Regions from separate parts of the Shewanella sp. CAL98-MNA-CIBAN-0140 genome, predicted to be linked through region 3. Evidence: predicted binding sites of a transcription regulator. Region 3 holds the regulator's gene; each other region holds the start of a gene.

Region 1 (2,282 bases), on a different contig from region 3:
ATGGTAAAGAAGCGTTGATCATGCTGAAAAATATTGCCGCTGAAATGGATGATGTCTCAGTTGAGATCCCGCTGATTATTTCAGATATCGAAATGCCAGAAATGGACGGTTATACTTTAACTGCTGAAATTCGTGATGATCCAAAATTAAAGAACATAAAAGTAGTTCTACACACATCATTAAGTGGTGTGTTTAACCAAGCAATGGTAGAAAAAGTAGGTGCTAACGACTTTATTGCTAAGTTTAACCCCGATGAATTAGCCTCAGCGGTTAACAAACATTTGAGTTTATAAGCCTCTAATATTGAACAATATTGGATGCTCAGCTCATCGGCCACATATTAGGAAGTTAATGTGACAGATAAATCACTTGCTGAAGCAGAGTACAATCAATTTAGGCTGTTTTTAGAGCAGCATAGCGGTATTGTGTTAGGTGAGAATAAACAATATTTAGTCCGCAGTCGTTTAGCGCCGTTGATGGGGAAGCATAATTTACCTTCTTTGTCTGAGGTGGTTAAAAAGTCGATGAAACCGATAGAACGTCAACTGCGTGCTGAAGTGATAGATGCAATGACCACCAATGAAACCTTATGGTTTCGAGACCGTTATCCGTTTGAATTACTTAATAATACTCTATTGCCTGAATACAGTAAGCTTGGCAGACCGTTAAAAATATGGTCTGCGGCATGTTCTTCTGGGCAAGAACCTTACTCTTTGTCGATGACAGTGTTGGAATATCAACAGCGTAAACCCGGTGCTTTACCGGGCGGCGCGACGATTCAGGCAACGGACTTGTCACCATCAATGTTAGAGCGCTGTAAGAATGCTGAATATGATGGTTTAGCGCTGGCTCGTGGCTTGTCTGAAGAGCGTAAACGTCAGTTTTTTGATGCTTTACCGTCGGGCAACATGACAGTGAAAGATAATGTTAAGCGTTTAGTTAACTTTAGAGCACATAATTTACTTGAAAGTTATAGCTTATTAGGTAAGTACGATATTATTTTTTGCCGTAATGTATTGATTTATTTTGGGCCAGAGGCAAAGACTAAAATTTTGCGGCAATTTGCTGCCGCACTTAATCCTAAAGGTATTTTATTCTTGGGTGCGTCAGAATCTCTAGCAGGCTTAAGTGATGAGTTTAATATGGTTCGCTGTAATCCTGGTATTTATTACCAAAAGAAAATATAGATAAAATAACAAGTTAAGCTATTTATCATGCCGGCATTCGTCGGCATGTTTGTTTTTGTCTTTTATTCGTTTAAAAATTAAATTGTTGGCATAACCCTTGCTTTATTACTATCAGTTAGCTGATGGAGGCAATTTTATGGCGATTAATTTCGATAATGCATTAGGTGTTCACCAATATTCTTTGGGCATTCGAGCTCAAAGAGCAGAAGTAATTTCAAGTAATATCGCCAATGCCAATACTCCTCATTATAAAGCTCAAGATGTTAATTTTGCTGCTGCCATGAAATCGGCAAGCTCGCATCAACAGGGCTTGAGTATGAGTCAAACCACAGACAAACATTTTGATTTAACGGCGTTAAGTCAACAACATGTTCAATATCGTATACCAAATCAGGCCGATACTGGCGATGGTAATACCGTCGATACCCAGAAAGAACAAGCAGCATTTATGCAAAATTCGCTCGAATATCAAATGTCATTAGGCTTTCTTGAGGGCAAATTTAATGGCATGCGTAAAGCATTGAGAGGTGACTAATCATGAGTTTATTTAATATTTTCAATGTGTCTGGTTCGGGTATGTCAGCGCAGTCAGTGCGTTTGAATACTACCGCCAGTAATATTGCCAATGCTGATTCGGTGTCAAGCAGTGTCGATAAAACCTATCGTGCACGTCATCCTGTTTTTGAGGCCGAAATGCTAAAAGCCAATAGCCAGCAAGACAGTTCGCCTGGCGTCAGCGTTAAAGGCATTGTCGAAAGTAACAAACCATTATTAAAAGAATACTCGCCAGACCATCCAATGGCGGATGGTGATGGTTTTATTTACAAACCTAATGTCAATGTGATGGAAGAAATGGCCGATATGATTTCTGCATCACGCTCTTATCAAATGAACGTTCAGGTGGCTGATGCAACTAAGTCTATGTTGCAACAGACGTTAAGGATGGGTAAATAGTATGATTATTCAAGGAGGTAACAATGAGCCTCGTTAACTCTTACAGTCAGTCTTTACCGCAACAGTCCAGTAGTGCTTCAAACACAAGTGCTACAACCAAAAATTCTGTGCAGGCAAATACGACCACCACGACCACAGGTA
Region 2 (2,282 bases), on a different contig from region 3:
CCGCCGCTGAGCGACACGGTCGATATCACGCTTTATCGGCAAACTCAGCAGGCTCTCCCAGATCAACCCCTCGACTAAAAGTGGCTGACGCGTAACAACTTTTTTCGGTATCCTATCACTTTTAAATTCATTGAATAACAGTTCAATTTGCCAGCGACTAGGGTAAAGCTTGATCACTTCTTGGCGACTAAACTTATTGTGCGGAAGTTAGTCATCCACCATAGATAACACTTTTATTTCTTAAGCAAAAATAATTCCATGCGACGTTGGTATCATCGCCAGTTAACATCAATCTCCGGACGCTGTGTTAGCGTTCCACAGCGTGGGTATATTCAACCGATTATCATCAATAAATTGTCTTGGCTGTTGTCTTGCAATGATAATTCCCATGACTATTGTGCTTGTAATTAGTTTCACCCCCGCTAAATCTACTTATTCCAATAGTTTTTTATCCTAGCGCTAGAGATCGTGTCTATGTACGCTAGCAAAAAAATGACACGTTTCTAGAAAAGAATAGCACATTCCCTAAGATTGAGCCTTTTTAGTAAATCATCCTTAGAATCCAATAAAAACCATCGCACTTTGTATGAGACTTGCCAGCACTTAACATGTTAAATGAAAATGAGGAATATCATCACCTCACATTATCGAGCAACTCTACTCCTTGCTGACCAAGCTTAACAAATTAGCCAAGCTATTACTTTAATCAATAACATAGCCTCTTTCAGCATTTATTGCGATACATTTTAGGACTATTCAGGTACTCAATTGGGGGGCTTTTTCAATAGAGTGAGCTCTAGATAATTAACATTACATAATGAATTCTGAGCAATGTTTCAGGTTTACATCAGAAAAGCGGCCTGCTTACTCACGGTTATTACCATAAGGAGTCTCGTCTAGCTCACTATCATGTGTCTTGGTCTAGCCATGATTCATTACCGCCAAGCAAGTAAGGGTGACCAAAGACTAGGCGGCCAGTGATCAGGTCTTTATTAGACTCTTGAGAGGACACTACCTTGAACGTGTCATTTTGACACGTGGGTGTTATTAAGACACCTTTTAGAGTTGTTAATATGACAACGACTAAACTTTAATTTAAATAATTACCCAATTAATCAGTTACTTAACTAGTTGGCATGCAGTCTGCATTAAAATATTTAACTTTATGAATTTGTAACTTTTCAATTTAATACAGGTGTAAATATGACAATTCACATTAAAAGTAATATCGACTGGGTTGGCCAACGTGATTGGGAAATATTGGATTTTCATGGCACTGAATATAAAACAACCAAAGGGACGAGTTATAACAGTTACCTTATCCGTGAGCAAAAAAATGTCTTAATCGATACCGTTGATCATCGCTTCAGCCTGCAGTTTATTCAAAATCTTGAGATGGAAATTGACCTAGATAAGATTGATTACATTGTTATTAATCATGCTGAAGAAGATCATTCAGGCGCGTTAGCGGCTCTGATGGCTAAAATCCCTAATACCCCGATTTACTGTACCGAAAATGCTATCGATTCCATTACTGGCTTACATCATCATCCAGAGTGGCATTTCAATATTGTCAAAACCGGCGACACGCTAGATATCGGTAACGGCAAGCAGTTGGTGTTTATTGAAACGCCTATGCTGCATTGGCCAGACAGTATGATGACCTATCTAACCGAGGATGCCGTATTGTTTAGTAACGATGCATTCGGTCAACATTACTGCGATGAGCATCTGTTTAACGATGAGGTTGATCAGATTGAATTGATGGACCAATGTTTACGTTATTACTCCAATATTTTAACTCCGTTTAGCTCACTGGTTACCGCTAAAATTAACGAGGTGCTGAGCTTTAATCTGCCAGTTGATATTATTGCCACCGCCCATGGCGTAGTGTGGCGCGATGACCCTACCCAGATTATTCATCAATATCTGCAATGGGCAGATAATTATCAGGAAGACAGGATCACTATTTTTTATGATTCAATGTCTAATAATACCCGCATGATGGCTGATGCCATTGCTCAGGGGATCCACGATGTTGATCCTGGGGTGTCAGTTAAAGTCTTTAATGTGGCCCGCCATGATAAAAATGACATCTTAGCCAATGTGTTCCGCTCTAAAGGCATATTAGTGGGTTCATCTACCATGAATAATGTGATGATGCCGAAAGTCGCTGGGATGCTAGAAGAGATCACCGGCCTGCGTTTTAAAGATAAAAAAGCCGGTGCCTTTGGCAGCTACGGTTGGAACGGCGGTGCGGTCGATCGTATTCACACCCGTCT
Region 3 (2,282 bases):
GAAGTGTCGTTCAAGCTTTGAAAATTTACCATTAACATACTCACGTAAAGATTCAGTTATTTCGACATGACGTCCAGTCAGATTTATATCCATAGAAAATCCTCCACAACCTTGTAGGTTATAAACTCTTACGTTGGTTTGAGGGCGGGATTAGCATTGCTTCTCGGTATTTTGCAATCGTACGACGAGCAACGTTTATGCCTTGTTCTGCCAGAAGTTGAGCCATTTTACTGTCACTCAATGGTTTTTTCTGGTTTTCTGCGGCAACCAGCTTTTTGATAAAAGCACGAATTGCTGTTGATGAGCATTCCCCGCCATCGTCAGTGCTGACATGGCTAGAGAAGAAGTACTTTAGTTCAAATAGTCCACGTGGGGTGTGCATATATTTTTGTGTGGTGACTCGTGAAATTGTCGATTCATGCATTTCTACTGCTTCAGCAATATCATTTAGCACCATAGGTTTCATGGCTTCTTCACCGTATTCAAAGAAGCCTTGCTGAAATTGCACAATGCAATTTGCCACTTTGAGTAGAGTATCATTGCGGCTTTCGATACTTTTAATAAACCATTTAGCCTCTTGCAAATGGCCTCGAATAAATTGACTGTCAGACTGATTTTTACTGCTTCTAGCCATGGCGGCGTATTGCTGATTAACGCCAATTTTGGGCATATTGTCTGGGTTTAACTCTACAACCCAACGGCCATTTTTCTTTAGTACCGTGACATCGGGAATAACGAATTCGTCATCGGTGGCGGTGATCAATAAGCCTGGACGAGGATTGAGTGATTGGATTAGGGTGATGGCGTCACGTAACTCATTTTCTTTTAGCTTAGTTTTGCGCATCAATAATCTAAAATCACGCCCAGCAATTAAGGTTAAATAGTCTTTGATTAGCAAACGGGCATTATCGATATGGGGTGTGGTGTTAGAGAATTGCGCTAATTGGATCAATAAACATTCACTTAAATCACGTGCAGCAACACCAACGGGATCAAAGTGTTGAATTCGTTTTAATACAGCTTCAACTTCATCTAACTCAACATTTTCGTCACCCATGGCTTCGAGAATATCGTCGGTACTTTGGGTTAAATAACCGCGTTCATCCACGGCGTCGATGATCGCTGTGGCAATGGCAAGATCGGTCTCTGAAAATGGAGTGAGATTTTTCTGCCATTCTAAATGTTCATACAGACCTTCGGTGGTTTCACCTTGAAACGGCATGTCATCATCGCGCATGCTAGCACTACCTGAACCTGACATCGGCGAGGCGGTGTACACTTCATCCCATGTAGTATCCATGGCTAAATCATCCATGGTTTCTTTGGTCATAGATTCTGCTGTGTCGACTGTTGAGGTGTCTTTTTCAATATTGACAATGCTGTTGTCACTGAAGTCTGTATCAGCTTGGTCGCGATTTTCTTTTACGGGGTCTTTTGCTTCAGAAAACTCATCTTCTATTTCAAGTAATGGATTTGAATCCAATGCTTGTTGGATTTCTTGCTGTAGCTCCAATGACGATAATTGCAGTAAGCGAATGGCTTGCTGCAATTGTGGGGTCATGGTTAAGTGTTGACCCATTTTAAGTTGGAGTGACGCTTTCATTTACCGCTTATCCCTAGATGATTTCCATAAAAGTGACAATTTATAAAACTGTAATGGATTGTCACGTACATCAATGATGTTTAACGCTGTTTAGATATCGTTCAATCAAATGAGTTAGATAGACTAAAGGCCCGTAAAGTAACTATAGCTTGAATTGTTCACCTAAGTACACCGCCCGAACTTGTTGATTGCTCAATACCTCATCAGGTGTGCCTTCGGCAATTAAATTACCTTGGCTGACGATATAAGCTCGCTCACAGACATCTAACGTTTCACGTACGTTATGGTCGGTAATTAATACTCCTAGACCTCGGCTTTTAAGTTGTTGAATGATTTTTTTTATGTCGATGACAGAAATCGGATCAACACCAGCAAAGGGCTCATCGAGTAGAATAAATTTTGGATTGGCGGCTAAAGCGCGCGCAATTTCAACACGACGACGTTCACCACCCGATAACGACATGCCTAGGCTGTCTCGAATATGGGTAATATGGAACTCTTCTAATAGATGCTCAAGCTGTTCAATACGTTGGTTTGTACTGAGTTCTTTGCGGGTTTGCAACACGGCCATAATGTTGTCATACACTGTGAGTTTACGGAAAATACTGGCTTCTTGTGGTAAGTAACCAATGCCTTTGCGAGCTCGCAGATGCATTGGATCGTCAGTGAGATCGTCATC

What was found. The regulator sigma-54, encoded in region 3, starts transcription at its own class of promoters, with help from an activator protein. The targets are predictions, from matches to a motif close to GTTGGCACGNNNNTNGNNT.
Region 1: the regulator sigma-54 is predicted to act here: its motif matches at 1,272-1,290, upstream of flgB (flagellar basal body rod protein FlgB).
Region 2: the regulator sigma-54 is predicted to act here: its motif matches at 1,131-1,149, upstream of norV (anaerobic nitric oxide reductase flavorubredoxin).

The regions. Positions count from the first base shown of each region.
Region 1 covers NZ_JBEOPI010000007.1:27,733-30,014, reverse strand. The annotation lists gene AAEY93_RS05270 (chemotaxis protein CheV) at 1-293, shown strand, start outside; gene AAEY93_RS05265 (CheR family methyltransferase) at 354-1,187, shown strand; gene flgB (flagellar basal body rod protein FlgB) at 1,324-1,722, shown strand; gene flgC (flagellar basal body rod protein FlgC) at 1,725-2,141, shown strand; gene flgD (flagellar hook assembly protein FlgD) at 2,165-2,282, shown strand, end outside.
Region 2 covers NZ_JBEOPI010000012.1:32,008-34,289, reverse strand. The annotation lists gene norV (anaerobic nitric oxide reductase flavorubredoxin) at 1,204-2,282, shown strand, end outside.
Region 3 covers NZ_JBEOPI010000005.1:75,080-77,361, forward strand. The annotation lists gene hpf (ribosome hibernation promoting factor) at 1-93, opposite strand, end outside; gene AAEY93_RS04180 (RNA polymerase factor sigma-54) at 119-1,603, opposite strand; gene lptB (LPS export ABC transporter ATP-binding protein) at 1,746-2,282, opposite strand, start outside.